DNA from 3 places in the Streptomyces sp. NPDC043427 genome. Region 2 is predicted to be linked to each of the others. Evidence: riboswitches for the same ligand, from Rfam matches in the RefSeq annotation. Region 2 holds a riboswitch; each other region holds the start of a gene.
The links. A riboswitch is a leader RNA that binds a small molecule or an ion and turns the genes downstream of it on or off. The one in region 2 is predicted to bind cyclic di-AMP.

Region 1 (9,961 bases), on a different contig from region 2:
CGCGCCGCCGAGCACGGCGAGGTTCTCGGCATGGCGGCGGATGCGGGTGGCGAGGTGGTCGACGTGGAAGAGGCCCTTGAGCAGGTCGGGGTCCTCGATCTCGTTCTCCAGCTCGTCGAGGATCGAGATCTCACGGTGCACGAGCGACTGCAACCGCCGCGCGAGGTTGACGAACACCTCGAGCTTCTGTTCGCTGCCGGTCTGGCTGGAGAGCTGGGCGGCCTGGACGACGGCCGTGACAGCTCCGTCGTGCGCACGGGCCAGGTCCGCGGCGAGCAGTTCGAACTCGTCGGCGTCCTCGGGCGGCCCCCCGCGCGGCTTGCGTGGGGGCGCGCCCTCACCCCGGCGCAGCGCCTCGACGAGGGCCCGCAGGTCGGCCTCGCCGCTGGCGCTGCTCTCGCGCAGGGCGTCGATGCGGTCGCTCACGGACTTGGCCGCGCGGTTGGCGGCGACCGCGGCGATCACGATGCCCGCGCCGGTCACGGTGACCGCGCCGCCCAGCACGCCCCACAGGGTGAGGCTGGGGCGGGCCCCGGTGGAGCGGACGGTGAAGAGCACGGCCGCGCAGGCGCTGAGGGCGACCGCGATCGGTGGAAGTACGGCGAGACGCAGCAGTTGGGGCCGTATGTGTGTCTCGGCCAGTGGCGGTACGGCACGGTCGACCGGCCGCCCGTGCCGCCCGCTCTCACGGCGGTCTGCGCGTGCGGCCGGTGCGCGGAGGTGAGACATCGGTGTCCTCGTACTGGTACTGGTCCGTCGGGCCGGTGTCGGACGAGAGAGCCGAGAAAAAGGGCTCTGCGTCGCCCGGCGGACACTGACAGTAGTCGCCGATGCACCACGTCCGGTGGGCTGTTGACAAAGCGCCGCGCGGCGCTCCCGGCTGTGGTAGGAGCGCTGGTACGACAGAACGACAAGTACCTCGAAGAGCCCAGTCCCGAAGGAAAGAGAAGCGATCGAGGATGGTCAGAAACGGTCGGAGATGCGCGCCACAGAGAGGGCGCGCTCTGCGAGGGCGCGACCGCACATCACCCGATCGGGGGACGTCTCACGCCCTCTCCCCCGGTTGACAGGTGCCCCCGCGTCAGCGCTCACCCGCGAGGTCGACATCGCCGCGAGTCACTTCCGGGGTGACGGTCGGGGTACCGGGGCGCCACGGGTGTGCGAGGGGCGCGGACACCGCTCGCCACCAGGCGTCGGTCGGGAGCGTCCCGCCGGGCTCGAAGGGCTCGCCGGGGCGCGGGAACGCGGCCGCCTGCCCGGCCTCCTCCGCGGCGTCCTTCGTCCACTCCCCCGGCTCCGCCCACGCGTGCAGGGACAGGTTGAAGGTGCCCCAGTGGATCGGCAGCAGCACGCCGTGCGGCCGGCCGCCCTGCAGGTCGAGGTGGGCCCGCACACCGTCCGCGGGCGACATGTGGATGTCCGGCCACTGCCCGGGAAGCGGGGTGCGGTCGGTACGGCCCTCGGGCCAGTACTCGGAGTACGCGCCGATCTGGATCATCGTGGCGTCGAACGGCCCGTACTCGGCGCCTATGTCCTTGAAGCCCTCGAAGTACCCGGTGTCGCCACTGTGGAAGATCCGGTGCTCGTCCCCGGCGACGGTCCAGGAGGCCCACAGGGTGTGCTGGGTGTTGCGCAGGCCGCGGCCGCAGAAGTGGCGGGCCGGGGTGGCGGTGAGGGTGAGGCCGCCGACCTTGGTCGCCTCGTGCCAGTCCAGCTCGCGCAGCCGGTCGGTGGACACACCCCAGTGTTCGAGGTGGGCGCCGACGCCGAGCGGCACGGCGAACAGGGTGTCCGTGCCGGCCAGCGCCTTGATCGTGGGCAGGTCCAGATGGTCGTAGTGGTCGTGGGAGATCACGACGACGTCGACCGGGCCGAGCGCGGCCAGCGGGAGGGGCGCCGGGTGCAGCCGCTTGGGTCCGGCGAAAGGGAAGGGCGAGCAGCGCTCGCCCCAGACCGGGTCGAAGAGCACCCGGTGCCCGTCGATCTCCGCGAGCACGCTGGAGTGGCCCATCCAGGTCAGCCGCAGTCCGGTGGCGGGCGGCTTGGCGATGTCGGCGAGCGTGGTGGCGTGCACGGGGATCGTGCCCGCGGGGGCGCGCCGGGCGCGGTCCTCCTTGGCGAAATAGCGCTTCGCGAAGTCGAGCGGCGAGCCGGAGGGCCGGATCCGGGACGGACCGCCGGGATTCTGGAAGACCCCGTCCTTGAAGTGAGGTGATCTGCGGATGCGCGCCATGCGCTCACCGCTCGGGTCCGCACCGAAGGCCGCGGGCTGAAGCGCGCGCAGCCCGGAGCTCGGGGAACGGAAACCGGTCACGGGACCTCCAGATGGAGTCGGGGTATCCCATTATGGTCGGACCCTCCGACAACCGGGGGCCGGGCGGTTCCCGCCCCGCTCTCCGGCCCTCCCCCGAAGATCCGCCGGTGCGTTGACAGGGCCTCCGGAGGCTTTCGATACTGAATTGTCATTCAGTACGCTCGTCCCGAGGAGCTGAGGAGCCCCCATGACCGCGTCGCCCCTGTTGTCCCTGACCTGGGTCGACCACGTCACCGGCCGCCCGGGCCATCTGGTAGTGGACCGGCTGGTGCGCGGAGTGGCGAGCGGCGGTCTGCGGATGCGGGAGGGCTGCACGCTGGACGAGGTCGCCGGGCTCGCGCGCGGGATGACCATGAAGGAGGCACTGCACTACGACCCCGCGAGCCGTTACGTCCCGCTGGGCGGCGCCAAGGGCGGCATCGACTGCGATCCGCGAGACCCGCAGGCGTACGGGCTGCTCGTGCGCTACCTGCGCGCCATGCGGCCGTACATAGAGAGCTGCTGGACCACCGGCGAGGACCTCGGCCTCACGCAGGACCTGGTCGACCGGGCCGCCGCCGAGGCGGGTCTGGTGTCGTCGATCCAGGCCGTGTATCCGCTGCTGGACGACGAGGCCGCGGCCCGGCGGCGGCTCACGGACGCCTTCGCCGTGGAGGTGGACGGCATCGGCCTGGACGAGCTCGTCGGCGGCTGCGGGGTCGCCGAGTCGGCGCTCGCGGCCCTGGACCGGGCCGGGGTGCCGTACGCGGGGGCGCGGGTCGCCGTGCAGGGGCTGGGCACCATGGGCGGGGCCACGGCGCGTTTCCTCGCGCGCGCGGGCCTGACGGTGGTGGCCGTCGCGGACGTCAAGGGCACGATCGCCAACCCGGCGGGCCTCGACGTCGAGGCACTGCTGGCCGCGCGGGACGCCCACGGCACAGTCGACCGGGGTGTGCTGCGCTCCGGCGACCGCGAACTGCCAGGCGACGCCTGGCTGTCCGCCGACGCCGAGGTGCTGGTGCCGGCTGCGGTCTCCTACGCGATCGACGCCACGAACCAGGAGGTGATCACCGCGCGCTGGGTGGTCGAGGCGGCCAACATGCCCGTCCTACCCGAGGCGGAGGCGCTGCTGTCCGCGCGCGGGGTGACCGTGCTGCCGGACGTCGTGGTCAACTCCGGTGCCAACGCCTGGTGGTGGTGGACCCTCTTCGGCGACATCGGCGCGGACGCGGACGAGGCGTTCGCACACACGCGCCGCTCCATGCGGGCCCTGGCCGACCTGATGCTGACCCGCGCGCGGGCGGAGGGAACGACCCCGCGGGCCGCCGCACACGCCATCGCCACGGACCGGCTGCCGGTGATCGCCGAGCGGTTCGGCTGGTACCGGTGAGGGCGGCTCTGGGCCTCGCTGGTGCTGTGACCGGAAAGGTTTGCCGGAAAGCTCGCGGCGTCCGGGGCGGTGCCTCGCAAGGCGGAGCATGACCCGCGTACTGGATGTACTCGGGTCATGCGACAACGCGGCGAGGAGCCGTGCCGGGCGTCGCGAGCCGGTGAACCTTTCCGGTCACAGCACTAGGGACCGCTGAGGGCGGTCCTGCGCAGGCCGGGCCAGGGCCTGTCCGGCGGATCAGGTCGGAGGACAGCTGCGGCGCCGGATCGGCGCGGGTGAGCGGGGCTCGGTGCGTACAGCTGCAAGGCGGAGGAGGGCGTCGACGCGGGGGGACCTCCCGCTCGAGCGAAGGCCGAGCGGGAGGGGGAGGGAGTCGGCAACCGACGACAACGCCGGTGGGGGTACCTCCCGCTCGAGCGAAGCCGGGAAGTGCGGGAGGCCGTGCCAAGCCCCGCGTCCGGCATGATCCGCCGGACAGGCCCTAGGGTGACGGCGTGGCGAGAGTGCGGTTGAGTGTGGCGGAGCGGCGCGAGGAGTTGTTGCGGGCTGCCGTCGAGCAGATCGAGGCGCGGGGCGTGGCGGCGGTGCGGATCGCCGATGTGGCCTCGACACTCGGCGTGAGCAACGCGCTGGTGCTCTATCACTTCTCGACGAAGGAGAAGCTGGTCGCCGCCGCCTTCACCCACGCGGCCGAGGACGACCTCGCGCATCTGCGTAAACTGCTCGGCCGCCGCACGACGGCACTACGACGGCTGCGGGCGGCCGTGCGCTGGTACGCCCCGACAGGCCAGGCCAAGGGCTGGCGGCTGTGGATCGAGGGCTGGGCGGCGGCGCTGCGCGAGCCGGCCCTGCAAGAGGTCACCCGGGGCCTCGACCGACAGTGGAAGGCGGCGATCACCGAGGTCATCGTGGAGGGCGTGGACGGCGGCGAGTTCGCGTGCCCCGACCCCGCCGGTGCCGCCCTGCGTCTGACGGCCCTGCTGGACGGGCTCGCCGTGCAGATGACGTCGTACGAGGGTGCGGTGCCCCGGGTGCGCGCGCTCGAGTGGGTCGATGACGCGCTCGCCCGGGAACTCGGCGTGGAACGGGAGGCGTTGACGGCGCCGGAGCGGTGAGCACCCCCACTGGGCGCCCGCCCCGCTCGCCGGGCCTCCCGCCCCCCCTCACGCCACCGCTGAGATCCGCGTCCTGATGTCGTCCGGCGACAGCGTGCCCTTGGCCGTCACATGGTCGCCCGAGGACTCCCCGCGCAGCCGACGGCCGATCCACGGCACCAGGTACTCGCGCGCCCAGTGGACGTCGTCGCGCCGCACCTCGAGCGTGCCGCGCACCGGGAGCGGCGGCCAGGGCTGCTCCGGGTCGGCGGGTATCTCGAGGCCGAGGGCCTGCCCGGCGCGCAGCGCCACGCGCGTGTGCCCCTCGGGAGAGAGGTGCAGCCGGTCGTGATCCCAGGCCCGGCGGTCCTGGACGGACTTCAGGGACCACAGGTCGAGCACGGGACAGCCGTACCGGTCGGCGATGGCGCGGACGTGCCCGTTGTAGGTGGCGATCTTGCCACGCAGGTGCTTGAGCACGGGGATGCCACGGGTGTCGAAGCCGGTCGTCACCATCACCGTGCCGGCCACCGCGGTCAGCGCCGTGATCGCCTGCTCGAAGCGCTCGGCGACCTCGTCCGGGTCCGTGCCGGGGCGCAGGATGTCGTTGCCGCCCGCACAGAAGGAGACCAGGTCCGGCGCGAGCGCGACGGCCTGCGGGAGTTGGTCCGCCACGATCTGGTCGAGGAGTTTCCCCCGGACCGCGAGGTTGGTGTACTCGAAGTCGCCCTCGGGCCGCCGGTCCGCGAGCAACACCGCGAACCGGTCGGCCCAGCCGACGAACGCCCCGTCGGGGCCGGGGTCGCCGACGCCCTCGGTGAAGCTGTCCCCCACCGCCACGTACGACCCGATCACTGATCTGCTGTCATTCTTCGAATCGTCTGCCACAGCAGTTCATGATTCACCCCCGAATGTGACCTACGCGACCGTAGGCAGGGGTTGACGGGCGGTGAGATAAGCCACTCCTAAAGAGTTTGCCAATCCGGGAATAAGGCCCACACCCGGAAGCCGCTGATACGGAAGTGGCTCCACGTCGTGCGGAACGCGAAGTGGCCGCCGGTGTACGGCTCCAGGTCGGTGTAGTCGAAGACGAGCCGCCCGTTGCTCCACCAGCGGACCGTGGAACCGGCCGACACGATGCGGACGCGGTTCGGCTCGTTCGCGACGAGCAGCGGCTCGGTGCAGTCGTGGAGCAGGGGGCGCACCCCGGCCTGGCCGACGTAACGGCGCAGTCGGGTGGTGGTGTTGGAGTTGGCGCCGTAGCCGACGTAGTACGTCTTGAGGTAGTCGTACTCGGCGAGCGCGCCGCCGCGCCGGGTGGCGAAAAGGTCGTCAGGAGAGCGGACGTCGACGGCGTTCCAGAAGTTGTTGAGGTCCGAGACGCGGTCGTTGAGGCCTCCGGCGGAGACGGGTGTGGCGGTGTACTCGATGGCGTAGGGGCCCGCGAGCGGTTTTCTGAACCAGATCGTGGCTCCGGCGGGTACGTCGACCTCCAGGGTTCCGCGGGAGGCGGTGACGATGCCGCCCTGCTCGAGTTCGACGGCCCACTGACGCAGGCCGTGACGGAAGTCGTCGTGGGCGATGAGGCGGCGGTGGCGGGGCGCGGCGCTCGCGGTGGTCACGGGGGCGAGGGCGGCCAGGGCGGCGCCGGCGGCGAGGGCACCGAAGGCTCTGCGCGTGCTCGTCACGGGTAACAGCTCCTCAGCGGGGCGGGACTACGGATGGAAAGCGCTTGCCGTCTGACGGGGATCACCTTCCCCCGCCTCCGCCCCCGCTGTCGACACCCCTGACGCCACCGCCACAGGACCGCAACGCGGCGATCGTCCACGACCGTGCCCGGACATACCGAAGGCCGGACCCGGGGATCGGGGGTCCGGCCTTCGGCAGCGTGTCAGGCAGATGGTGGCGCGGTCCGTCAGCCGACGGTGACGCCGTGCGAGCGGAGGTAGGCGACCGGGTCCACGTCCGAGCCGTAGTCCGGGGTCGTCCGGATCTCGAAGTGCAGGTGCGGTCCGGTCACGTTGCCGGTCGCACCGGAGAGGCCGATCTGCTGACCCTCGGTCACGGCCTGGCCCGCGGAGACGGAGATCGAGGACAGGTGGGCGTACTGGGCGTAGTAGCCGTCGTTCAGCTTGATGACGACCTGGTTGCCGTATGCGCCGCCCCAGCCCGCGGAGACGACCGTGCCCGCGGCCACGGCCTTGAGGGACGTGCCGGTCGGGACGACGAAGTCGACGCCGGTGTGGTAGCCGCTGGACCACATGCTGCCGGCCATGTGGTACGGGGTGCCGATGGTGGCGCCGACCACGGGGAGGGTGTAACCGCTGCCGGTGGAGGCGCCGTTGGACTGGGTGGCCGTGGTGGTCTTGGCGGCGGAGGACTTCGAGGACGTGGAGGTCTTCGAGGTCTTCGACGACTTCGAAGACTGCGGCGAGGTCGAGGACTTCGACGTCTTCGACTCCGAGGAGGAGGTCGTGCCGGTGCTCGTCTCGGCCTTCTTGCCCAGGGACAGCTTCAGGCCGGGGTGAATGAGCGACGGGTCGGAGCCGACGGTCTCGCGGTTGTCGGCGTAGAGCTTCTTCCAGCCGCCTCTGACGTGCTGCTCGTCGGCGATCTTCGAGAGGTAGTCGCCGGAGCGCACCGTGTAGATCCGGGCGCTCGCGGGGTCCGAGGCGGTCTTCTTCTCGGCCGCCTTCTTCTCCGTTACCGGAGCGGACTGGACGGCCTTTTCGGGAGCGGACTGGGAAGGCGCGGCGTGGGCGCCGGTGGCCCCGAGAAGGGGGAGGGCGAGCGCGGCGCCGCCGGTTCCGGCGACAGCGATGGAGCGGGTGAAACGTTGGGCCTTGGGACGGCGGTGCTTACCCTTCGCGGGCATGGCGAATTCCTCTCCGGCGCCTGCGAGGTGAGCTGTCGGGTGCGAGCTGGAGATGCCCGGCCGCGCCGAGGCGCGGCTTAACCCCAAGCCGTTCCGGGAACCGGAACAGGCGGTCTTACCTGTGGGTCCCCCGCTCCTGCCGTGCACGGGTCAGTGTGTGCGGTTCTCCGGACGGCGGCAGGATTGGGCGTCCGTCCGGATTGGTGGCGAACGTAAGCGACCAGGACGCAAAGGAACAAGCGGAGGGTTGCGCGGGAATGCGTTTCTCGTGATCCGCTGTGAGAATTCCCGGTGACACTCCGTGTAGTACGAAGGCACCGGTTCCTGTGAAAGCCCTTGGAAACCACATGAATTACGTGGACATGACGAGCAACTCACGGTCACGGATATGACGCTAATCACGTGACGTCGCTCCAGACCCCTTTCTTTCAGAGCGAGTTGGGATTAACCCCGCAATTCAGACAGAACTCTCAGATGCGACGCAGCCGGAGAACTGCCGCATCCAGGTCGCCCCGCAGTCCGGTACGCCATCCGTGATGCAACAGCACCGCCCCTCGATGAATTTCACCCGTTTCGAGGCATTCGTACGATGCTGTCGGGTCGAGCCCGCGCAGCCGCAGCGCCGGCACGGGCTCGCCGTGGTGCTGCGCCTGGAGCCAGGCCAGGACGACGGACTCGTCCCCGCGGACGTACTGCACGGCGCTGAGTCCGCCCCGCGGGGGCCGCAGCCGGTGGAGATCGCCGTGCTGCACCAGCGGGCGGATCTTCTTGTAGAGCTCCACCCACTCCCGGGCCTCCGCGAGCTCCTCCTCGGCCCACTGGGCGAGGTCGCCGCCGACTCCGAGGACGCCCGCCATGGCGCTGACGAACCGGAAGCGCAGGGAGCTGACCCGGCCGTTGAGCTGGGCGTTGGGGCTGTCGGTGACCCAGGCGGCCATGACCCGCGCGGGGTGGATCTGACTGAAGCCGTGCTGGATGGCGAGCCGGTCGAGGGGGTCGGTGTTGTCCGAGGTCCACACCTGGTCCGTACGGCTCAGCACCCCGAGGTCGATCCGGCCGCCGCCACCCGAGCAGGACTCGAAGGCGACACCCGGGTGGGCCGCCCGCAGCCGGTCCAGCAGGGCGTAAAGGGCGTTGACGTGGTCGACCCAGAGTCGCTGCGGGTAGCCCTCACCGGGCCAGCCGGCGTCGGTGAAGCAGCGATTGAAGTCCCACTTCACGTAGTCGATCGGGGCACTGGAAAGAAGGCTGTCGAGCTGCCGCCAGAGGTAGTCCTGGACATCCGGGCGGGCGAGGTTCAGTACGAGCTGATTGCGGAACTCCGTCCGCTTTCGTCCCGGTTGGTACTGCACCCAGTCGGGGTGCGCCCGGTACAGCTCGCTGTCCGGGTTCACCATCTCGGGTTCGACCCAGATGCCGAACTGCATCCCGAGCGCGTGGACGTAGTCGGCGAGCGGCTTCAGCCCGCCGGGGAAGCGGTCGGGGTTGGGCCGCCAGTCGCCGAGCCCGGCGCGGTCGCTGGTGCGCGCCCCGAACCAGCCGTCGTCGACCACGAACAGCTCGACGCCGATGGCCGCGGCCCGCCGCGCCAGCGTGGCCTGCTGCTCCTCGGAGATGTCGAACTCGGTGGCCTCCCAGGAGTTGAACAGCACGGGCCGGTCCCGGTCCGCGTCGGGAACGACGTAGGTCCGCTGGTAGCTGTGCCAGGCCCGGCTCGCCCCGCCGAAGCCGCCGTCGCTCCACAGGCCCGCGAAGACCGGCGTGGTGTGGACCTCTCCTGCCGCGAGCCGCAGCAGGCCCGAGTCGTCGTATCCGGCACCGCCTGTGATCTGCACGCGCGCGTCGGGAAGCTGGGCCACGGCGATCCGCCAGGAGCCGGACCAGCCGAGCGCGCAGCCGTAGACCTCGCCGCGCTCCTCGGTCGCGTCGGTGTCGAGGGCGACCCAGGGCAGGTGCTGGTGACCGGTGTGACCGCGCCGGCTCCCGATCACCTTCTCACCGTAGGTGAGGGGGGAGGACGTCAGCCGGGACTCGGCGGCCCAGCGGCCGTGCAGGTGCGACAGGCGCCAGCCCTCGCGGTCGGGCAGGGTCCAGGTGGCGGAGTCGGCGCGCAGCAGCTCCAGGGGCTCGGGTCCCTGGTTGTCGAGGGTGACCCAGCGCTCGACCACGTCGTCGCGCATCCGGTAGTGCAGCGTGACGACCAGCCCGGCGTCCCGGAAGCGCAGGCGCAGGAGGTCGCCCTCGGTGTCGTACGCCTCGAAGCGCCACTCGGTGCCGCGTCGCTCGTCGGTGCGCACGGACAGCGCGGG
Region 2 (9,961 bases):
TCTACGACACGCTGCGGTACGTCACCTGCGAGGTGGAGACGATCTGCCTCGGCCAGGCCGGCGCGTCGGCCGCGGTGCTGCTGGCCGCGGGCTCGCCGGGCAAGCGGTTCGCGCTGCCGGGCGCTCGCATCGTGATCCACCAGCCGGCGCTGGCCGAGCCGGTCCAGGGGCAGGCCAGCGACCTCGCGATCCAGGCCGCCGAGTTGATCCGCACCCGCGACCGCCTGGAGGAGATGCTCGTACGGCACACGGGGCGCACACCGGAGCAGGTGACCGCGGACATCGAGCGCGACAAGATCCTCAGCGCCCAGGAGGCCGTGGAGTACGGCCTGGTGGACGGGCTCATCTCCAGCCGCAAGACCTCCCGCACCGCGCCCGGCGCGAGGTGAGGCACCGATGCTGCCTCCGGAGCTGCCACCGCTGCCCGCCCTCACGCGCGCCGAGGGCGAGTTGATCGACCGTTACCTGGACGTTGTGGACCTTCTCGGCCGAATCAACCCGGCGCATCACGGGGACACGTACCGTGGTCTACGCGCCGCACAGGCGCTCGTCGCCAAGGCGACGGCGCTCAGGGACGCACTGGCGCTCATGCACCAGCGGGGTGAGACCGAGCTGCACGCTCCAACGCTGGCGCGTGCGCTGCGCGTCCTTGACGGGGAGCGTCGTACGGCGCGAGTCACGATGCCGCCGCTCTCCGACAGTTGACTCACCCGCGTCCGGTCCGGACGCGCGGCCTCCTCGGCGGGACGTCCGGATCGGAAGCTAAACGGACCGAATGAAGTACCCCTGTTCGGAGTAGAAGAAGGTCCTTTTCCGGGACCTCCCGACTTGCGCAACGCGCGTAGCGTCAGCCGGGGCTGAGACCCTTTCATGCTGGTCCGAGGCCCCGTCATGACCTGGACACTCACTCGAACACCACACTGTCCACCCGAACGGGTGAGTGGTGAGTAACGCCACAAACCCCCGATTCCATTGGGTATTTCGGACACTTGTGAGTGAAGATCCGTGACTGACGACAAGCCCCCGCCACAACGGCGGGGCGATCCGGACGGACGCCGAGTCCTGCCGCCGCCCGGATGACTGGTCGACAGGAGTGGATCGGCAGGAGTGGAGGACCCAAGCAAGACGGGTCGCCGGAACGGTCACGCCATGACCGGGTCGAGCAGCCCTTGGGGTGAAGCCGCGGCAACGCGGCCGGGCCACTTCGCCAGCCCGAATCCGACAGGTCATCCTTCACAGGCGGCTGACGAAGGGTTGCGCATGACTGCGCTCAATCGTGTCCCGTCGCTGATGGCCCGGGCCGGCACGGCCTCGGCCCTGACCATCGCCGCCGTTGGCGGCTCGATCGTGGTTCCCGGCATCGCCTCCGACGCCGCGGCCGCGACACCTGCGACGAAGGCGCTCCAGATCGCGGCGTCCAAAAAGGGCTCACCGTACAAGTACGGAGCCACGGGCCCCAAGAGGTTCGACTGCTCAGGACTCACGCTGTACGCGTTCAAGAAGGCGGGCAAGAAGCTCCCCCGGACGGCGGCCCAGCAGTACAACAAGACCCGGCACATCTCCGTGAAGAGCCGCAAGGCCGGGGATCTTGTGTTCTTCCACTCGGGCTCCTCCAGCTCCAGCGTCTACCACGTGGGCATCTACGCCGGGAAGGGGAAGATCTGGCACGCCCCGAAGACCGGGGACGTGGTGAAGCTGCAGAAGCTCTGGACGAAGAACGTCTGGTACGGCCGGGTCAAGTGACCCTCCCGAGGGCGGTGCCGGCGTCCTGAAGCGCCGGCAGCGGTCCTCGGCTCGGTCCGACGGCTCCCAGGGCTCCACACGGACGCCCTGGGCCGTCGGCGCGCGGTGTGCGGGGCCCCGCACGCAGGTGCTGAAGTAGTTGTGGACGTAGATCCAGATCTGGACCCGGGGTTACTGTTCCTGCTGCCCCACCGTTGTCACCGGCTCGGCCGGCACGGTCCACGGCAGCTCGATGGAGACCGTCTTGCCGCCCTCCCGGGTCGGCCGGACTCTCAGCTTGCCGCCGCACTCCGCGGTCAGCCAGCGGATGATCACCATGCCGCGGCCGTTGTCCTGCTGCACGGCGGCGGGCAGCCGCTTGGGGAACCGGGGATGGCTGTCGGTGACACCCACGAACACCCGTTCGTCCCGGTCGAGCCGGAGGGCGACTGTGAAGGTCGGGGACTGCCCGAAGGTGTGCTGCACGGCGTTGGTGGCGAGCTCGGAGACGATGAGCCGGATGGTGTCGGACACCTCCGCTTCCTCCGGCAGGCCCCACTCCGCGAGGGTGCCGACCACGAAGGCGCGGGCCGCGGAGACCGAGGCGGGATCGCTCGGCAGAGTGACGGATGCTTCCAGATGGTCTGCCATGGCGACGTCGTCCCTTTCCCCCGGGACCGCAAGTCCGACATGGAGCGGATGATTCGAGTACGGTCCCGGACTGGTGCTTCGTCGTCAGAGTGCCATTACCTCGCCCCTCGCGGGTGGCGATCCACCAAGATGTGCATATATCTGTCGCTCGAAGCGGTGAACCCTACGACCACGGAGCGGATTTGGGTGGCTCGTCGGGAGTAAGGAGTACCCATGCAGCACGGTCCCGCGGTGCGCCGCCGCAAACTGGGTGCGGAACTGCGCGCGCTGCGCGCCCAATCGGGGCTCACCAGTGGGCAGGCGGCCCGACTTGTGGGCTGGCACCAGTCCAAGGTGAGCCGGATCGAGACGGGCACCAGCGGGGTGAAACCAGCCGATGTGCGGTTACTTCTCGACGTCTACGGCGTGGCCGATCCTCAACTGCGTGAGCTGATGCTCGCGTTGGCGGGCTCCGACGGTGTCGGCGGGCACCACTGGTGGCACGCCTACCGTGGGGTGCTGCCGCCCACCTACCGGGACTTCATCAGCCTGGAGTCGCAGGCCGGCGCGATGCGCACCCTGGAGACGTCGGTGGTTCCGGGCCTGTTGCAGACGCCCGAGTACGCCCGCGCGGTGACCCGGGCCGCCCTGGAGGGCGTGACCGACGACCGGCTCGACACGCTGGTGGAGGTCAGACTGGCCCGGCAGGTCGTCCTGCGGGCGGATCCGCCGCTGGAGCTGAGCGCGGTGCTGGACGAGGCGGTGCTGCGGCGGGAGGTCGGCGGGCCCGGAGTGATGGCCCGGCAGCTCGAACGCCTGGTGGTGGCGGCGCGGCTGCCGCAAGTACGGCTCCAGGTACTGCCGTTCACGGCCGGGGCGCACATCGGCGTCACCGGCCCTTTCGTTATCTTCTCTTTTCCGAGCACTTCTGACCTGGATGTGGTTGTTCTCGACCACTTGACGAGTAGCCTCTACCTCGAACGGAAAGAAGACCTCCGGGCCTACAGCGAGGCCTTCAACACCCTTCAGATCCATGCCCTTTCGCCCGAGGACTCGTTGGATTACATCGCCGGGATAGGTGACGGCGCGTAAGGAGGCACTATGTCCGCACTGCCTCGGAACGTTCCTTCCAGCATCGATCTGCACGACGTGCGCTGGCTGCGCAGCAGCTACAGCACGGGAGCCAACAACTGCGTCGAGACGGCCCGGCCGGCCTCAGGGCCGTGCGCCGGGCTGCTCGCCGTACGCGACTCGAAGGACCCGGCCGGGCCCGCCCTGCTCTTCTCCCCCGAGAGCTGGTCGGGATTCACGGCCGCGTTCCGCTGATCACCCTCGTCCGTCAACAGGGGCGACCCACGGCCGTGTCACGCCGACTCATGGTCGCGTCTCGCCGATCACTCGTACAGCGCGTTCGATCTGCGCCCCGGAGAGGTCCGCGCGGGCGGTCAGCCTGAGCCGTGAGATGCCGTCGGGAACGGAAGGAGGACGGAAGCAACCCACGGCGAGGCCGGCCGCCCGACAGTCGGCTGCCCACTGAACGGCCCCCTCCGGGGACGGCGCGCGCACGGAGACCACCGCGGCGTCCGGACGTACCGCTTCCAGACCCGCGGCGGTCAGGCGTGCGTGCAGCTCCGCCGCCACCGCGCGGGCCCGTGCCGCCCGCTCCGGTTCGCGGCGCAGCAGCCGCAGGGCCGCGAGGGCCGAGCCCACGGCCGCGGGGGCCAGGCCGGTGTCGAAGATGAACGTGCGGGCCGCGTTGACCAGGTGGTCGATCACCCGGGCCGGGCCGAGCACGGCTCCGCCCTGACTGCCGAGCGACTTGGACAGCGTGACCGTCACGACGACGTCGTCGGCGCCCACGAGTCCCGCCGCCTGCGGGGTGCCGCGGCCGCCGTCGCCCAGAACGCCCAGGCCGTGGGCGTCGTCGAGGATGAGCCCCGCGCCGTGCTCCCGGCACGCCTCGGCGAGCGCGGTGAGCGGGGCGGCGTCGCCGTCGACGGAGAAGACCGCGTCGGAGACGGCGACGGCCGGACCCTCGTGCGTCTGGAGCGCCTTGCGCACGGCGTCCGGCTCGGCGTGCGCGACGACGTGCGTCGTCCCCCGGGCCAGTCGGCAGCCGTCGATCAGCGAGGCGTGGTTGCCCGCGTCGGAGACGATCAGGGAGCCGTGCGGGGCGAGCGCGGTGACCGCGGCGAGGTTGGCCGCGTAGCCGGAGGAGAAGACGAGGGCCGCCTCGAAGCCGCAGAAATCGGCCAGCTCGCGTTCCAGCTCGGTGTGCAGCTCGGTGGTGCCGGTGACGAGCCGGGAGCCGGTCGAGCCGGCGCCCCAGGTCCGTGCCGCCCGCGCCGCGCCCTCGGTGACCTCCGGATGGTGCGCCAGTCCCAGGTAGTCGTTGCTGGCGAGATCCAGCAGCGGCGAGTCGGCGGGGCGCGGGCGCAGGGTCCGCACGAGTCCGGCCCGGCGGCGCAGTTCCGCCTGCTCGTCGATCCAGCCGAACACCATGGGTCCTCCGGGGGTTTTGTAGGCAGTGGACAGACACTAGCCAAACGACTCGCCACCCATGGTGTGGCAATGCACACACGACGAATGGCCTCTCTTGTACGAACTCTCCTTGGCCCGGAACGGGTCGGTAGGACAGGATCGGCTCTCATGGACCTGCTGAACACGCTGGTGGACAAGGGGCTTCGGCGCGAGCTGCCGACCCGCGAGGAGGCGCTGGCCGTCCTGGCCACGTCCGACGACGACCTGCTCGATGTGGTGGCCGCGGCCGGAAAGGTACGCCGGCACTGGTTCGGGCGACGGGTGAAACTCAACTATCTCGTCAACCTGAAGTCCGGGCTGTGCCCGGAGGACTGCTCCTACTGCTCCCAGCGGCTCGGCTCCAAGGCCGAGATCCTGAAGTACACCTGGCTCAAACCCGACCAGGCCTCCGAGGCCGCGGCGGCCGGGCTGGCGGGTGGCGCCAAGCGGGTCTGCCTGGTGGCGAGCGGGCGCGGGCCGACCGACCGTGACGTGGACCGGGTCTCCGAGACCATCAAGACGATCAAGGAGCAGAACGAGGGCGTCGAGGTGTGCGCCTGTCTCGGTCTGCTCACCGACGGCCAGGCGGAGCGGCTGCGCGATGCGGGCGCGGACGCGTACAACCACAACCTCAACACCTCCGAGGGCACGTACGGGGACATCACGACCACCCACACGTACGCCGACCGGGTGGACACCGTGCAGAAGGCGCACGCGGCGGGTCTGTCGGCGTGCTCCGGGCTGATCGCCGGAATGGGCGAGTCGGACGAGGACCTGGTGGACGTGGTCTACTCGCTGCGCGAGCTGGACCCCGACTCCGTTCCGGTGAACTTCCTGATCCCGTTCGAGGGCACCCCGCTGGCCAAGGAGTGGAACCTCACCCCGCAGCGCTGTCTGCGCATCCTGGCGATGGTCCGCTTCGTCTGCCCGGACGTCGAGGTGCGCATCGCGGGTGGCCGTGAGGTCCATCTGCGCACGATGCAGCCCCTCGCGCTGCACCTGGCCAACTCGATCTTCCTCGGCGACTACCTCACCAGCGAGGGCCAGGCCGGCAAGGCCGACCTGGACATGATCGCGGACGCCGGGTTCGAGGTGGAGGGTGCGGGCGAGGTGACACTGCCGGAGCATCGCGTCGCGGGCGGCGGGAGTTGCGGGTCGCACGCGAGCGGTGGCGGCTGCGGGTCGCACGAGGGCGCGGGCTGCGGGTCGCACGAGGGCGCGGGCTGTGGCTCTCACGCGGGCGGTGGTGTGTGCGGCAGCGCACCCGCTGCCGCGTCCTCGGCCACTTCCACGCTCTCGGCCAACGAGGCCCGTACGGATCTGGTCGCCGTGCGCCGCCGTGGTGCCGGTACGGACCTCGCGCCCAATGCCTGAGCTGGACGTCTCCGAGCTGCTCGAGCTCGACCGGCGGCATGTGTGGCATCCGTACGGTCCGATGCCCGGTCGCGTTGACCCGCTCGTCGTGGAGTCGGCGAGCGGGGTGCGGCTGCGGCTCGCGGACGGCGCGGGCGAGCTGGTCGACGGCATGTCGTCCTGGTGGTCGGCGATCCACGGCTACAACCACCCGGTGCTGAACGAGGCCGCGCGCGGGCAGGTCGGGCGGATGAGCCACGTGATGTTCGGCGGGCTCACCCACGAGCCCGCCGTACGGTTGGCGAAGCGACTTGTCGACATCTCACCCGACGGTCTGGAGCACGTCTTCCTCGCGGACTCCGGGTCGGTGTCGGTCGAGGTCGCGGTCAAGATGTGCCTGCAGTACTGGCGTTCGCTCGGCCGCCCGTCGAAGCAGCGGCTGCTGACCTGGCGTGGCGGTTACCACGGGGACACCTGGCAGCCGATGTCGGTGTGCGACCCCGAGGGCGGGATGCACGAGCTGTGGACCGGCGTGCTGCCCCGGCAGGTGTTCGTGGGCCCGCCGCCGGTCGCGTACGAGGAGTCGTACGCGCAGGAGTTGCGCGCCACGATCGCACGGCACGCCGACGAGCTGGCCGCGGTGATCGTCGAGCCGGTGGTACAGGGCGCCGGCGGGATGCGGTTCCACTCCCCCGCGTATCTGCGGGTGCTGCGGGAGGCGTGCGACGCGCACGACGTGCTGCTGGTGTTCGACGAGATCGCGACCGGTTTCGGGCGTACGGGAGCGCTGTTCGCGGCGGAGCACGCGGCGGTGACGCCGGACGTGATGTGTGTCGGCAAGGCGCTGACCGGCGGCTATCTGACGATGGCGGCGACGCTGTGCACGCCTCGGGTGGCCGACGGGATCTCGCGCGGCGAGGTGCCGGTGCTGGCGCACGGTCCGACGTTCATGGGCAACCCGCTGGCGGCGGCCGTGGCGTGCGCGTCGATCGACCTGCTGCTCGGGCAGGACTGGCTGTCCGAGGTCAAGCGGATCGAGGCCGGCCTGCGGGAGGGTCTGGCGCCCGCTCTCGAGGTGCCGGGTGTGACGGACGTACGGGTGCTCGGTGCCATCGGCGTCGTGCAGCTCGACCACTCCGTGGACATGAAGGCCGCCACGGACGCCGCCGTGCGCGAGGGCGTGTGGCTGCGGCCGTTCCGGGACCTGATCTACACGATGCCGCCGTACGTCACGGGTGACGAGGACGTGGCCCGGATCGCGCGGGCCGTGTGCGCGGCGGCGCGGGAGGGATGACATGGCGGTACTGGTGATCACGGGCACGGGCACGGAGGTCGGCAAGACGGTAACGACCGCCGCGGTCGCCGCCGCGGCGCTCGCGGCGGGCCGGTCGGTGGCCGTACTGAAGGCCGCGCAGACGGGCGTACGCCCCGACGAGCGCGGGGACGCCGACGAGGTCGCGAGGCTGGCGGGCGACGTGACGGCGGCGGAGGTCGCCCGCTATCCCGAGCCGCTGGCGCCGGGGACGGCAGCGCGGCGGGCCGGTCTGCTCCCGGTCGCTCCGCGTGAGGTCGCCGACGCGGCGGCCAAGCTGGCCACCGAGCACGACCTCGTTCTGGTCGAGGGGGCAGGTGGCCTGCTCGTACGGTTCGACGATGCGGGCGGGACGCTGGCGGACGTGGCCGAACTGTTGAGCGCGCCGGTGCTCGTCGTGGCCTCCGCGGGCCTCGGCACCCTCAACACCACGGAACTGACGGCACGCGAACTGCGCTCCCGTCGGCTGGACTTCCTGGGCGTGGTGATCGGCAGCTGGCCCGACTCCCCCGACCTGGCGTCCCGCTGCAACGTCGCGGACCTGCCGGAGGTCTCCGGAGCCCCCCTGCTCGGCGCGCTGCCCGCCGGCGCCGGCGCACTCCCGCCACCCGCGTTCCGGGCAGCGGCCCCGGCGTGGCTGGCACCACGGCTCGACGGAACGTGGGACGCGGAGGTGTTCGGGGGGCGGGAGGGGCCCTGAGGTGTCGCACCCGGCCTGATGCGCCCCACCGGCGGCCTGATGCGCCCCACCGGCCGAGGGCCTCTCGTTTGGGCGGTGCTGGACCCCGCGAGCCCGGCATGATCCGAGCGAGAGGCCCTAGGGTCTTTCGTTCGGATCAGGCCGGATCAGGGAGCGGGGTCCGGTGCCGTGCATCGCAAGGCGGAGGAGGGCGGCAGGGCGGAGCCCTGCCAACCGACGACAACGCGGCGAGGCGCGGTGCCGGACCCCGCGAGCCCGGCATGATCCGAACGAGAGGCCCTAGCTGTCGGACGCGGCGACGAGTCGGACCAGTTCGATACGGGAACGGATGCCCAGGCGGCTGAAGACGCCTCGCAGGTGGTGGTCGATCGTGCGGGGGCTGAGGGCGAGGTGGTCGGCGATCTCGCGGTTGGTCGCGCCGTCTGCCGCCATGCGGGCGATGAGCAGTTGCTGGGCGGTGAGAAGGGCGGCGGGGTCGTCGGGGCCGCGCGGGGGTGCGGCGGGCGCTCCGAGGGCACGGAGTTCGGCGCGGGCCTGGTCGGCGCAGTGCGGGGCGCCGAAGGACTCGAAGGCCTCCAGGGCGCTGTGCAGTCGGTCGCGGGCCTCGCTGCGGTGACGCAGTCGGCGCAGGGCCGCGCCGAACAGCAGCTCCGTGCGGGCGCGTTCGTGGTCGCGGGTGCCGTGGGCGTGCAGGTCGAGGGCCGTGCGGTAGTGGTCGACGGCCTCGGCGCCGGGTGACAGCAGGGCCCGGCAGCGGGCGCTGAGGGCGAGGTCGTCGGGGCTGCGGACGGCGCGGGCCCAGCGGTCGTAGTCGGCGTGCGCGGCCCGGGCGACGCGGGTGTCGCCGGTGCGGGCGGCGGCCTCGACGTAGTGCGGGGTGGCCAGGTGACGGATGGCCCGGTGGCCGTGGCCGGGCCCGAACGCGGCGAGGGCGCGCAGGCGTGCGGCGGCCGCGGCGAACCGGCCGCCGCCGAGGTCGAGGACGGCGAGCGCCCACTGGGCGAGCGCGGCGGGCAGGCCCAGGCCGCGGGCGAGGGCGTACGAGCGGGCGGCGGCGGCACGTTCACGGCACAGGTCGGCGTCGCCGGTGATCGCCGCGAACATGGCGAGGGCGGCCTGGAGATGGCAGGCGCCGTTGTCCTGCCCGGTGGCGTACGCCTGGCGCAGGGCGTCAGCGGCGGCGGCCTCGCCCACGCGTGGGCGTCCGCTCCAGAAGTCGGCGTAGGCGCGGAACTCCATGGCCTGGGCGACGGTTCCCGGCGCGCCGCGGGTACGGGCGGATGTGGCGGCGCGCAGGGTGGCGGTGACGGCGCGGGTGTGGTCACCGAGCATCAGCGCGGCGATCCCGGCATGGATGAGGAGAGTGGGGTCCCCGCCCGGCCCACACCGCCCGGCCGTCGCCTCCAACACGTCCCGCGCATCCTCGTACCGCCCCTCCACCGCCGCCATCAGCCCCCTCAGCGTGCCCGGCACCACGACACCCGCCCGCCGTGCCACGACCACCGCCTCCCGACAGCGCCGCAGCTCACCGGTGTATACGGCGGCTTCGGTGGCGCGGGCGAGGAGGTGGGCTGCGGGGTCGGGGATGTCGGCCGAGACGGTCGTCCGGGTGCGCCCGCCATGGTCCCCGGCCACCGCCCCGGCTTCTCGCCCCACCCGGGTCGCCGCCGTCAGCAACGCGTCGAACGCCTCAGACGCGTTGCCCGTGCGGAGGGCGAGGAGAC
Region 3 (9,961 bases), on a different contig from region 2:
TCACGCCCTCGGCAAGCGCGCGAACGGCGCGTTCGGCGGCGGGGTAGGCGGGGATGAGACGGGAGTCGGCCGGGGTGGCCGATGGTTCCGGTGCCGCGGTGGCCCATCGGTCCAAGGGGCGGAACGGGTGGGCGCCGCCCACGATGCCGGGTGCGTTCGCACCGGCCTGTGGTGCGGTACTGGCAGCGGCCGACAATGCCTCCGCAAGCCCGCCCAACTCGACGTGCACCACCAGAACCGGCTTGGCAGGCGCCGCCGCAGCAGCGGTGCGCAGCGCCTCCGCCAGCTCCGCGTCCCTCGGCGACGCCTCACCGATCGCCGGGATCGCCGTCACGATCACCGCGTCGCTCGTCTCGTCGGCCAACGCCCGCGCCAGCGCCACCCGGAAGTCCTCCGCCGACGCGCCTGTCGTCAGGTCCAACGGCGGCAACGGCCGAAGCCCCTCGGAGAGACACGCGTCGTACGTCAGCTGCCCCAGGGACTCGGAGTTCCCGAGGATCGCCACGCGCGGGCCTGTCGGCAGCGGCTGGCGTGCGAGCAGCAGCCCGGTGTCGACGAGCTCCGTGATGGTGTCCACCCGGATCACCCCGGCCTGCCTGAGCAGCGCGGACACCGTCGCGTGCGGCAACCGCGTCGCCCGTACGGTGTGCCCTTGTGGAGCGGAACCGGCGCCCTGCACGACGACCAGCGGCTTGGCGGCCGCCGTACGGCGTGCGAGGCGGGTGAACTTGCGCGGGTTGCCGATGGACTCCAGGTACATGAGGACGACGTCGGTGTCGGCGTCGTCGTACCAGTACTGGAGGACATCGTTGCCGGAGACGTCCGCGCGGTTGCCGGACGAGACGAAGGTGGACACGCCGGTCACTCCGGTGACGCCTCCCCCGCGGCGGTGGAGCCGGGAGAGGAGTGCGATGCCGATGGCGCCGGACTGGGCGAACAGTCCGATGCGCCCGGGGCGGGGCATCTCGGGGGCGAGGGAGGCGTTCAGCCGTACGCTCTGGGAGGTGTTGATGATCCCGAAGGCATTCGGCCCGATGATGCGCATGCCGTACGCGCGTGCGTGCCGGACGAGTTGGCGTTGACGCTCGCGTCCTTCGGGGCCGCTCTCGGCGTATCCGGCGGAGACCACGACAAGCCCCTGGACGCCGTGCTCACCGCACTCGGCGACGACCTCGAGCACATGGTCGGCGGGCACGGCGACGACCGCGAGGTCGACGGGTCCGTCGATGTCCCGCACCGAGCGGTGGGCAGGCACCCCGTCGAGTTCCTTCAGCTCTTCGGGGAACGCCTTGTTCACGGCGTGCAGGCGTCCGGTGAACCCGGCGTCCCGGATGTTGCCGAGGACGCTGCGGCCCACACCGCCGGGCGTGCGGCCGACGCCGACGACGGCGACGGAACCGGGCGTCAGCAGCCGTTGCACGGACCGCGCCTCGGCGCGGTGCTCGCGCGCGTACTGCACCGCGAGTGAGCGTTCGGTGGGTTCGAGGTCGAACTCCAGGCGTACGACGCCGTCCTCGAAGCTGCGCTTCTGGGTGTACCCGGCGTCCGTGAACACCTTGATCATCTTGGTGTTGGCGGGCAGCACCTCGGCGGCGAAGCGGCGGATGCCACGCTCGCGCGCGACCGCTCCGATGTGTTCGAGGAGGGCGGAGGCGACGCCGCGCCCCTGGTGGGCGTCCTGGACCAGGAAGGCGACCTCGGCCTCGTCGGCGGGGGCGGAGGCGGCCATGCCGTCGGCGCCGATGCGGTCATAGCGTACGGTGGCGATGAACTCGCCGCCGACCGTGGCCGCGAGTCCCACCCGGTCCACAAAGTCGTGGTGCGTGAAGCGGTGGACGTCCTTGGCGGACAGGCGCGGGTAGGGCGCGAAGAAGCGGTAGTACTTCGACTCGTCCGAGACCTGCTCATAGAAGCTGACCAGGCGCTCGGCGTCATCAACGGTGATGGGGCGGATGCGTGCGGTGCCGCCGTCGCGCAGCACCACGTCGGCCTCCCAGTGGGCGGGGTACTCGTGCCGGTCCGACGCGCTCTGCATGGGGCCCAGAGTACGGCTAGCGCTCGACAGGGGCGCGAGGCAGTCTGTGGAGGACGGAAGTCGGATCGAGGCCGAGGTTCGACGACCACATGGGGAACGGGACGCAGGACCGTTCCTGTCACGCTTCACGTGTGGAACACTGGTCTAGACAACCTGAGCACCGAAGGGCAGCATCACATGGCTGAGCGCCGCGTCAACGTCGGCTGGGCCGAGGGCCTCCACGCCCGCCCCGCATCCATCTTCGTCCGGGCCGCCACGGCCGCAGGCATCCCCGTGACGATCGCCAAGGCCGACGGCAACCCCGTCAACGCGGCCTCCATGCTGGCCGTTCTCGGCCTGGGCGCCCAGGGCGGCGAGGAGATCGTCCTCGCCTCCGACGCCGAGGGCGCGGACGCCGCGCTCGACCGTCTGGCGAAGCTGGTCTCCGAAGGCCTCGAGGAGCTGCCCGAGACCGTGTGAGCGTCGCTCGCAGCACGCGCGAAGCCGCGTCGCCCCTTCCGGGCGGCGCGGCTTCGCCGTTTCTCACGACGCTTTCAGGAGGAATTACCGCGGGCACACCCGGACGCGCGACCGGAAATTCTCGGCGCGCCGAAAAAAGGGCAGCGGAAATATGTCCCCACCGAATATCCCCCCTTTGTATACGGCCCCCGTGTTAATGCCGCTGGCCCGACATGTTTACGGGATGTTGCGAAGTCCTCACACGCTCCGGGCGCTCCCCGCCCAAAAAGCGCAGCCGGTGCGCGGCGGTCGCGCGCTCGGTGTGCAGCGCCGTGATCGTCCGCGCGCGCTCGCCGTCGCCGCGCGCCACCGCGTCCACGATCGCGCCGTGCTCCGCCCAGGACTCCACGGGGTCGGCCGGGGCGTCCACCGCGTACATCCAGGCGATCTTGTGGCGCAGCTGAGTCAGCGTGGAGGTCATCGCATGGCTGCCGGAGGCCTGGGCGAGCGTCTCGTGAAACCAGCTCCCCAAGGAGCGCAGGTCCTCGCTGTTGCCCCGTCTGGCCCGTTCCTGGCCCAGCCTGACGAGCCCGCGCAGCACCTTCAGGTGGGCCTCGGAGCGCCGCTGGGCGGCCCGGGAGGCACCGAGCGGCTCCAGGAGCATGCGCATCTCCAGCAGGTCGGCGGCCTCCTGCTCGGTGGGTTCGGCGACGCACGCGCCCGCGTGCCGCCGGGTCACCACGAAGCCCTCGGCCTCCAGCGTGCGCAGGGCTTCCCGCACGGGGACGCGAGAGACGCCGTAGCGGCGCGCGAGGAGTTCCTCGGTGAGCCGGCTACCGCGCTCGTAGACACCCGCGACGATGTCGTCCCGGATGGCCGTGCATACCGAATGCGCCGGAATACGCATGACCGACCTCCGCCTTAATCCCCGTGAAACGTCGACGATGGACGTGTGGTCAGTGACTCTATTGCAATGAGCCGGAATTTCCGATGGCGGGCCGGAATCCATGGATATTTTTTGGACAGCGGGGTCCCTGAAAACGCGAAAGCCCCGGCTCGGGGAGCCGGGGCCGCGGGATGTTCTGCGGTCTGTCGTCAGACGTTCAGGCCGTGCTGGCGGAGGTAGGCGACCGGATCGATGTCCGAGCCGTACTCCGGAGTCGTACGGGCCTCGAAGTGCAGGTGCGGGCCGGTCACGTTGCCGGTCGCACCGGACAGGGCGATCTGCTGCCCCGGGGTGACCTGCTGGCCCACCGAGACGCCGATGGACGACAGATGGCCGTACTGCGTGTACGTGCCGTCGCTCATCTTGATCACGACCTGGTTGCCGTAGGAGCCGCCCCAACCCGTCTGCACGACGGTGCCGGAGCCGACCGCGTGCACCGTGGTGCCGCTCGCGGCGTGGAAGTCGACGCCGGTGTGACTGCCGGAGGACCACAGGGAGCCGCCGGACTTGTAGCCGGTGGAGATGTAGGAGCCGGAGATCGGCGCCACGAAGGCGTTGAGGCGCTTGCGCTCGGCGGCGCGCACGGCACGGGCCTTGGCCGCGCGGACCTGCTCGGCCTCCTCGCGCGCCTTCTTGGCCTCCGCGGCGGCCTTCTTACGCGCGGCCTCCTCAGCCGCCTTCAGCTGGGCGGCCTCCTTCTGGGCGGCGGCCTGGGCGTCGACCCGGTCGGCGACCGCGTCGCCGACGGTGACGACGGGCATCAGGCCGGTCTGCTCGACGGCAGTGTCGGCGGCGAGCGCCGGTGCGCTCAGGGTGCCGATGACTCCGGTGGTGGCGAGCGCGGCGACGCCCGCGGCGCGGGCGGTGGTGCGCTTCATGCGGCTGGGACGACGGTGCTTCCCGGTGGCGCAGGTGAACGCCATGAAGATGAGTGGTCCTTTCCTTCCTTCTCGCCTACCGGGTTAGCTGACGGGTTCGGAGCAGGAAGGTCTCCTACGGGCCCCCTCGCGACACGCGCGGGCGTCCGATTCACCCCAGGGACTGCCTAGTTGGGTCCCCGGCTCCCCTGGCTCGCGCCGTACGGGGACTCGGCGATGACTGTCCGGTGCCGCGGTTGCGACGCATTGCCCGACGAACAGCCCGGATGACGCTAAGCGGGACCACTTTCAATCCTCAAACGGATCACGGCTTTTGTAGCGCATCCCACAGGCCAGACAGGCAACCTCTCCCCCAATTCGGACATCAGGGGCCCCTGGAGACGTTTCCGTCTCCAGGGGCCCCTGCGTTCCGCCGCTCGTGTGTGCCGCTACTCGGCGGACACCACCGTGACGGCGCCGATGCCGAGGGCCTCGACGGGCTCCTTGATCTGCGCGGCGTCACCGACGAGGACGGTGACCAGGCGGTCCACCGGGAAGGCGCTCACGGCGGCCGCGGTGGCCTCCACGGTGCCCGTCGCGGCCAGCTGCTGGTACAGCGTCGCCTGGTAGTCGTCCGGCAGGTGCTGCTCGACCTGGTCGGCCAGCGTGCTGGCGACGGCCGCGGCGGTCTCGTACTTCAGCGGCGCCACCCCGACGAGGTTCTGCACGGCGACATCGCGCTCGGTGTCGGTGAGACCCTCCGCCGCGAGCGTGCGCAGCACCGTCCAGAGGTCCTGCAGGGCGGGGCCGGTGTTCGGGGTGTCGACGGAACCGCTGATGGCGAGCATCGCGGCGCCCGAGCCGTCGGGGGCCGAGCGCAGGACCTGCCCGAACGCCCGCACACCGTACGTGTAGCCCTTCTCCTCGCGCAGCACGCGGTCCAGGCGGGAGGTGAGGGTGCCGCCGAGGCAGTACGTGCCGAGCACCTGCGCGGGCCACACGCGCGCGTGCCGGTCGGGGCCGATGCGCCCGATGAGCAGCTGTGTCTGGACGGCGCCGGGGCGGTCCACGATGACGACACGGCCGGTGTCGTCGGCGGTCACCGCGGGCACGGGCCGCGGCTGGGCCGAGGAGCCCGTCCAGGCGCCCAGGGTGTCGCCGAGGAGCGCGTCCAGGTCGACGCCGGTGAGGTCGCCGACGACCACGGCGGTGGCCGTGGCGGGGCGGACGTGCTTCTCGTAGAAGGCGCGTACGGCCGCGGAGTCGATGTTCTGGACCGTGTCCTCGGTGCCCTGGCGCGGGCGGGACATGCGCGACGTGACCGGGAAGAGCTCCTTGGAGAGCTCCTTGGCGGCGCGGCGGGAGGGGTTGGCCAGCTCGTGCGGGATCTCGTCGAGGCGGTTGCGGACGAGCCGCTCGACCTCGCTGTCCGCGAACGCGGGCGCCCTGAGGGCGTCGGCGAGCAGACCGAGGGCCTTCTCCAGGCGCGAGGCCGGGACTTCGAGGCTGAGGCGTACGCCGGGGTGGTCGGCGTGTGCGTCGAGGGTGGCGCCGCAGCGCTCCAGCTCGGCGGCGAACTCCTCGGCGGAGTGCTTGTCGGTGCCCTCGGAGAAGGCCCGGGCCGTGATGGTTGCGACGCCGTCCAGGCCGGCCGGCTCGGCCTCCAGGGGCGCGTCCAGGAGCACCTCCACGGCGACGACCTGCTGGCCGGGGCGGTGGCAGCGCAGGACCGTGAGGCCGTTGTCGAGGGTGCCGCGCTCCGGAGCCGGGAAGGCCCACGGCTTCGCGTCGCCCGCCTGGGGCTGGGGGTGGAAGTCCATCGTGGCGAGCTCGGTCACTGGGCCGCCTCCTCGTTCTCGTCCTGATCGGCGGGGGCTTCGGCGGCGGTCGGCTCGTAGACGAGCACCGCCCGGTTGTCGGGGCGCAGGCGGGCCTTGGCGACCTCCCGGACCTCCTCCGGCGTCACCTCCAGCACGCGCTGGACGGCGGTCAGGGCGAGCTGCGGGTCGCCGAACAGCACCGCGTAGCGGCAGAGTTCGTCGGCGCGGCCCGCGACCGTGCCGAGGCGGTCCAGCCACTCGCGCTCCAACTGGGCCTGGGCGCGTTCCATTTCCTCGGCCGTGGGGCCCTCCTCGGCGAACCGGGCGAGCTCCTCGTCGATGGCGGCCTCGATGACCGGCACCTCGACGTCACCGGAGGTCTTCACGTCGAGCCAGCCCAGGGAGGGCGCCCCGGCCAGCCGCAGCAGGCCGAAGCCGGCCGCCACCGCCGTGCGGTCGCGCCGTACGAGCCGGTTGTAGAGGCGGGAGGACTCGCCGCCGCCGAGGACGGTGAGCGCCAGGTCGGCCGCGTCGCACGCGCGCGTGCCGTCGTGCGGCAGCCGGTAGGCGGCCATCAGGGCGCGCGCGGGGACCTCCTCCTCGACGACCTCGCGCAGCTGCGCGCCGATGACGTCGGGCAGCGTGCCGTCGCGGGGCGCGGGCTTGCCGTCGTGGCCCTGGATCGAGCCGAAGTACTTCTCGATCCAGGCAAGGGTCTGCTCCGGGTCGATGTCGCCGACCACGGACAGAACCGCGTTGTTGGGCGCGTAGTACGTACGGAAGAACGCGCGCGCGTCCTCCAGGGTCGCCGCGTCCAGGTCGGCCATCGAGCCGATGGGCGTGTGGTGGTACGGGTGACCGTCCGGGTACGCGAGGGCGGTGAGCTTCTCGAAGGCCGTGCCATAGGGGACGTTGTCGTAGCGCTGGCGGCGCTCGTTCTTGACGACGTCCCGCTGGTTCTCCATCGACTCGTCGTCCAGGGCGGCGAGCAGGGAACCCATGCGGTCGGCCTCCAGCCAGAGGGCGAGCTCCAGCTGGTGGGCGGGCATGGTCTCGAAGTAGTTGGTGCGCTCGAAGCTCGTGGTTCCGTTGAGCGAGCCGCCGGCGCCCTGCACCAGCTCGAAGTGGCCGTTGCCCTTCACCTGGCCGGAGCCCTGGAACATGAGGTGCTCGAAAAGGTGAGCCAGGCCGGTGCGCCCCTTGACTTCATGGCGCGAACCGACGTCGTACCAGAGGCACACCGCCGCGACGGGGGTCAGGTGGTCCTCTGAGAGCACCACGCGCAGGCCGTTGGCCAGGCGGTGCTCGGTCGCTGTCAGGCCGCCGGAGCCTGCCTGGGCTGTGGCCGTGTGACCCATGGGCATGTACATCCCTTCGATCGCGGGAGCGGTCGTTCCGACCGCGGATTTCCTGCTGGTCCTGCCACTTTATGCAAGCGTGCGGACGGTCGGCGAAGTTCCCGGAGGTCGTACGCCGAGAGCGAGAAGCCGGTTGCGGGCGGCGATGGCGTAGCCTGCGGGCAGTCGTGCCGCAGGGCCGCCCCGGTGGGCGCACGCGGCGCCTCTCGGCGACGGCCGAGCGTTGCGCACCGGGTCCCGGCACGTGTTGTCAGTGCCACGGTCCACAATGGTCCACATCAGATCCCGTCAAACGCTTCAACCATGAGTGAGCCGAAGGCGACGTGAGCGCCCTGTAGGCGAGCGACCAGGAAACAGGAGGAGCCGGCAGCGATGGCCCGCCGCAGCACGAAGACCCCGCCGCCCGACGACTCGTACGAGGAGAAGATCCTCGACATCGACGTCGTCGACGAGATGCAGGGCTCCTTCCTCGAGTACGCGTACTCGGTCATCTACTCCCGTGCCCTGCCCGACGCCCGGGACGGCCTCAAGCCGGTCCATCGCCGCATCGTCTACCAGATGAACGAGATGGGCCTGCGCCCCGACCGCGGTTATGTGAAGTGCGCCCGCGTGGTCGGCGAGGTGATGGGCAAGCTCCACCCGCACGGCGACGCGTCGATCTACGACGCCCTGGTGCGCATGGCCCAGCCCTTCTCGATGCGGGTGCCACTCGTCGACGGGCACGGCAACTTCGGCTCGCTGGGCAACGACGACCCGCCGGCGGCCATGCGGTACACGGAGTGCCGCCAGGCCGCGGCGACGAGCCTGATGACCGAGTCGATCGACGAGGACACGGTCGACTTCACGCCCAACTACGACGGTCAGGAGCAGGAGCCGGTGGCCCTGCCCGCCGCCTTCCCGAACCTCCTGGTCAACGGCGCGTCGGGCATCGCGGTCGGCATGGCCACGAACATGCCGCCGCACAACCTGGGCGAGGTCATCGCCGCCGCCCGCCATCTGATCCGCCACCCGAACGCGGATCTCGACACCCTGATGAGGCACGTCCCCGGCCCGGACCTGCCCACCGGCGGCCGGATCGTTGGCCTGGCGGGCATCCGGGACGCGTACGAGACGGGCCGCGGCACGTTCAAGATCCGGGCGACGGTGGCGGTGGAGACCGTGACCGCGCGCCGCAAGGGTCTGGTCGTGACAGAACTGCCCTTCACGGTCGGTCCCGAGAAGGTGATCGCCAAGATCAAGGACCTGGTCGGTTCGAAGAAGATCCAGGGCATCGCCGACGTCAAGGACCTCACCGACCGTGCGCACGGCCTGCGCCTGGTCATCGAGATCAAGAACGGCTTCGTGCCGGAGGCCGTCCTGGAGCAGCTCTACAAGCTGACGCCGATGGAGGAGTCCTTCGGCATCAACAACGTGGCGCTGGTGGACGGCCAGCCGCTCACGCTGGGCCTGAAGGAGCTCCTGGAGGTCTATCTCGACCACCGCTTCGAGGTCGTGCGCCGCCGCAGCGAGTTCCGCCGCAGCAAGCGGCGCGACCGTCTGCACCTGGTGGAGGGCCTGCTCACGGCGCTGGTCGACATCGACGAGGTCATCCGACTGATCCGCTCCAGCGAGAACTCCGCCCAGGCGAAGGAGCGCCTGATGGAGCGCTTCTCGCTGTCGGAGGTCCAGACCCAGTACATCCTGGACACCCCGCTGCGCCGCCTGACCAAGTACGACCGCATCGAGCTGGAGGCGGAGAAGGACCGGCTCAACTCGGAGATCGCGGAGCTGACCCGAATCCTGGAGTCGGACACGGAGCTGCGCAAGCTGGTCTCCGCCGAACTGGCCGCGGTCGCCAAGAAGTTCGGCACCGACCGGCGTACGGTGCTGCTGGAGTCCTCGGGCGCCCCGGTGGCGACCGTGCCGCTCCAGGTCGCGGACGACCCGTGTCGCGTCCTGCTGTCCTCGACGGGCCTGGTGGCCCGTACCGCGAACGGCGAGCCCTTCACGCAGGACGCCGACGCCCGGCGCGTCAAGCACGATGTGATCGTCTCCGCGGTCCCGGCGACGGCCCGCGGTGAGGTGGGCGCGGTCACCTCGGCGGGACGCCTGCTGCGGATCAACGTCATCGACCTGCCCCAGCTCCCGGACACGGCGTCCGCCCCGAACCTCTCGGGCGGCGCCCCGCTCACGGAGTTCGTCTCCCTGGAGGACGACGAGACGCTGGTCTGTCTGACCACGCTCGACGAGTCGTCCCCCGGCCTCGCCCTGGGCACGGAGCAGGGCGTCGTCAAGCGCGTGGTCCCCGACTACCCGTCCAACAAGGAGGAGCTGGAGGTCATCACCCTCAAGGAGGGTGACCGGATCGTCGGCGCGGTCGAGCTGCGCACGGGCGAGGAGGACCTGGTCTTCATCACGGACGACGCCCAGTTGCTGCGCTACCAGGCCTCCCAGGTCCGCCCGCAGGGCCGGCCGGCGGGTGGCGTGGCGGGCATCAAGCTCGCCGAGGGCGCCAAGGTCATCTCTTT

Region 1: another riboswitch for cyclic di-AMP. It lies ahead of AC067M_RS28980 (M23 family metallopeptidase); the one in region 2 lies ahead of AC067M_RS23700 (C40 family peptidase).
Region 3: another riboswitch for cyclic di-AMP. It lies ahead of AC067M_RS15135 (M23 family metallopeptidase); the one in region 2 lies ahead of AC067M_RS23700 (C40 family peptidase).

The regions. Positions count from the first base shown of each region.
Region 1 covers NZ_JBWKCC010000021.1:41,612-51,572, forward strand. Annotated here, with positions in the region: gene AC067M_RS28950 (ATP-binding protein) at 1-729, opposite strand, end outside; gene AC067M_RS28955 (MBL fold metallo-hydrolase) at 1,082-2,314, opposite strand; gene AC067M_RS28960 (glutamate dehydrogenase) at 2,502-3,683, shown strand; gene AC067M_RS28965 (TetR/AcrR family transcriptional regulator) at 4,178-4,798, shown strand; gene AC067M_RS28970 (SGNH/GDSL hydrolase family protein) at 4,847-5,632, opposite strand; gene AC067M_RS28975 (DUF6250 domain-containing protein) at 5,743-6,465, opposite strand; gene AC067M_RS28980 (M23 family metallopeptidase) at 6,693-7,652, opposite strand; cyclic di-AMP (ydaO/yuaA leader) riboswitch at 7,657-7,818, opposite strand; gene AC067M_RS28985 (alpha-galactosidase) at 8,123-9,961, opposite strand, start outside.
Region 2 covers NZ_JBWKCC010000015.1:68,773-78,733, reverse strand. Annotated here, with positions in the region: gene AC067M_RS23710 (ATP-dependent Clp protease proteolytic subunit) at 1-389, shown strand, start outside; gene AC067M_RS23705 (hypothetical protein) at 397-705, shown strand; cyclic di-AMP (ydaO/yuaA leader) riboswitch at 1,122-1,257, shown strand; gene AC067M_RS23700 (C40 family peptidase) at 1,261-1,743, shown strand; gene AC067M_RS23695 (ATP-binding protein) at 1,915-2,373, opposite strand; gene AC067M_RS23690 (helix-turn-helix domain-containing protein) at 2,587-3,444, shown strand; gene AC067M_RS23685 (DUF397 domain-containing protein) at 3,454-3,678, shown strand; gene AC067M_RS23680 (8-amino-7-oxononanoate synthase) at 3,727-4,854, opposite strand; gene bioB (biotin synthase BioB) at 5,002-6,246, shown strand; gene AC067M_RS23670 (adenosylmethionine--8-amino-7-oxononanoate transaminase) at 6,239-7,519, shown strand; gene bioD (dethiobiotin synthase) at 7,521-8,237, shown strand; gene AC067M_RS23660 (helix-turn-helix transcriptional regulator) at 8,517-9,961, opposite strand, start outside.
Region 3 covers NZ_JBWKCC010000007.1:128,832-138,792, reverse strand. Annotated here, with positions in the region: gene AC067M_RS15150 (bifunctional acetate--CoA ligase family protein/GNAT family N-acetyltransferase) at 1-2,035, opposite strand, end outside; gene AC067M_RS15145 (HPr family phosphocarrier protein) at 2,213-2,494, shown strand; gene AC067M_RS15140 (GntR family transcriptional regulator) at 2,688-3,380, opposite strand; gene AC067M_RS15135 (M23 family metallopeptidase) at 3,569-4,342, opposite strand; cyclic di-AMP (ydaO/yuaA leader) riboswitch at 4,357-4,523, opposite strand; gene AC067M_RS15130 (M16 family metallopeptidase) at 4,726-6,114, opposite strand; gene AC067M_RS15125 (M16 family metallopeptidase) at 6,111-7,460, opposite strand; gene AC067M_RS15120 (DNA gyrase/topoisomerase IV subunit A) at 7,827-9,961, shown strand, end outside.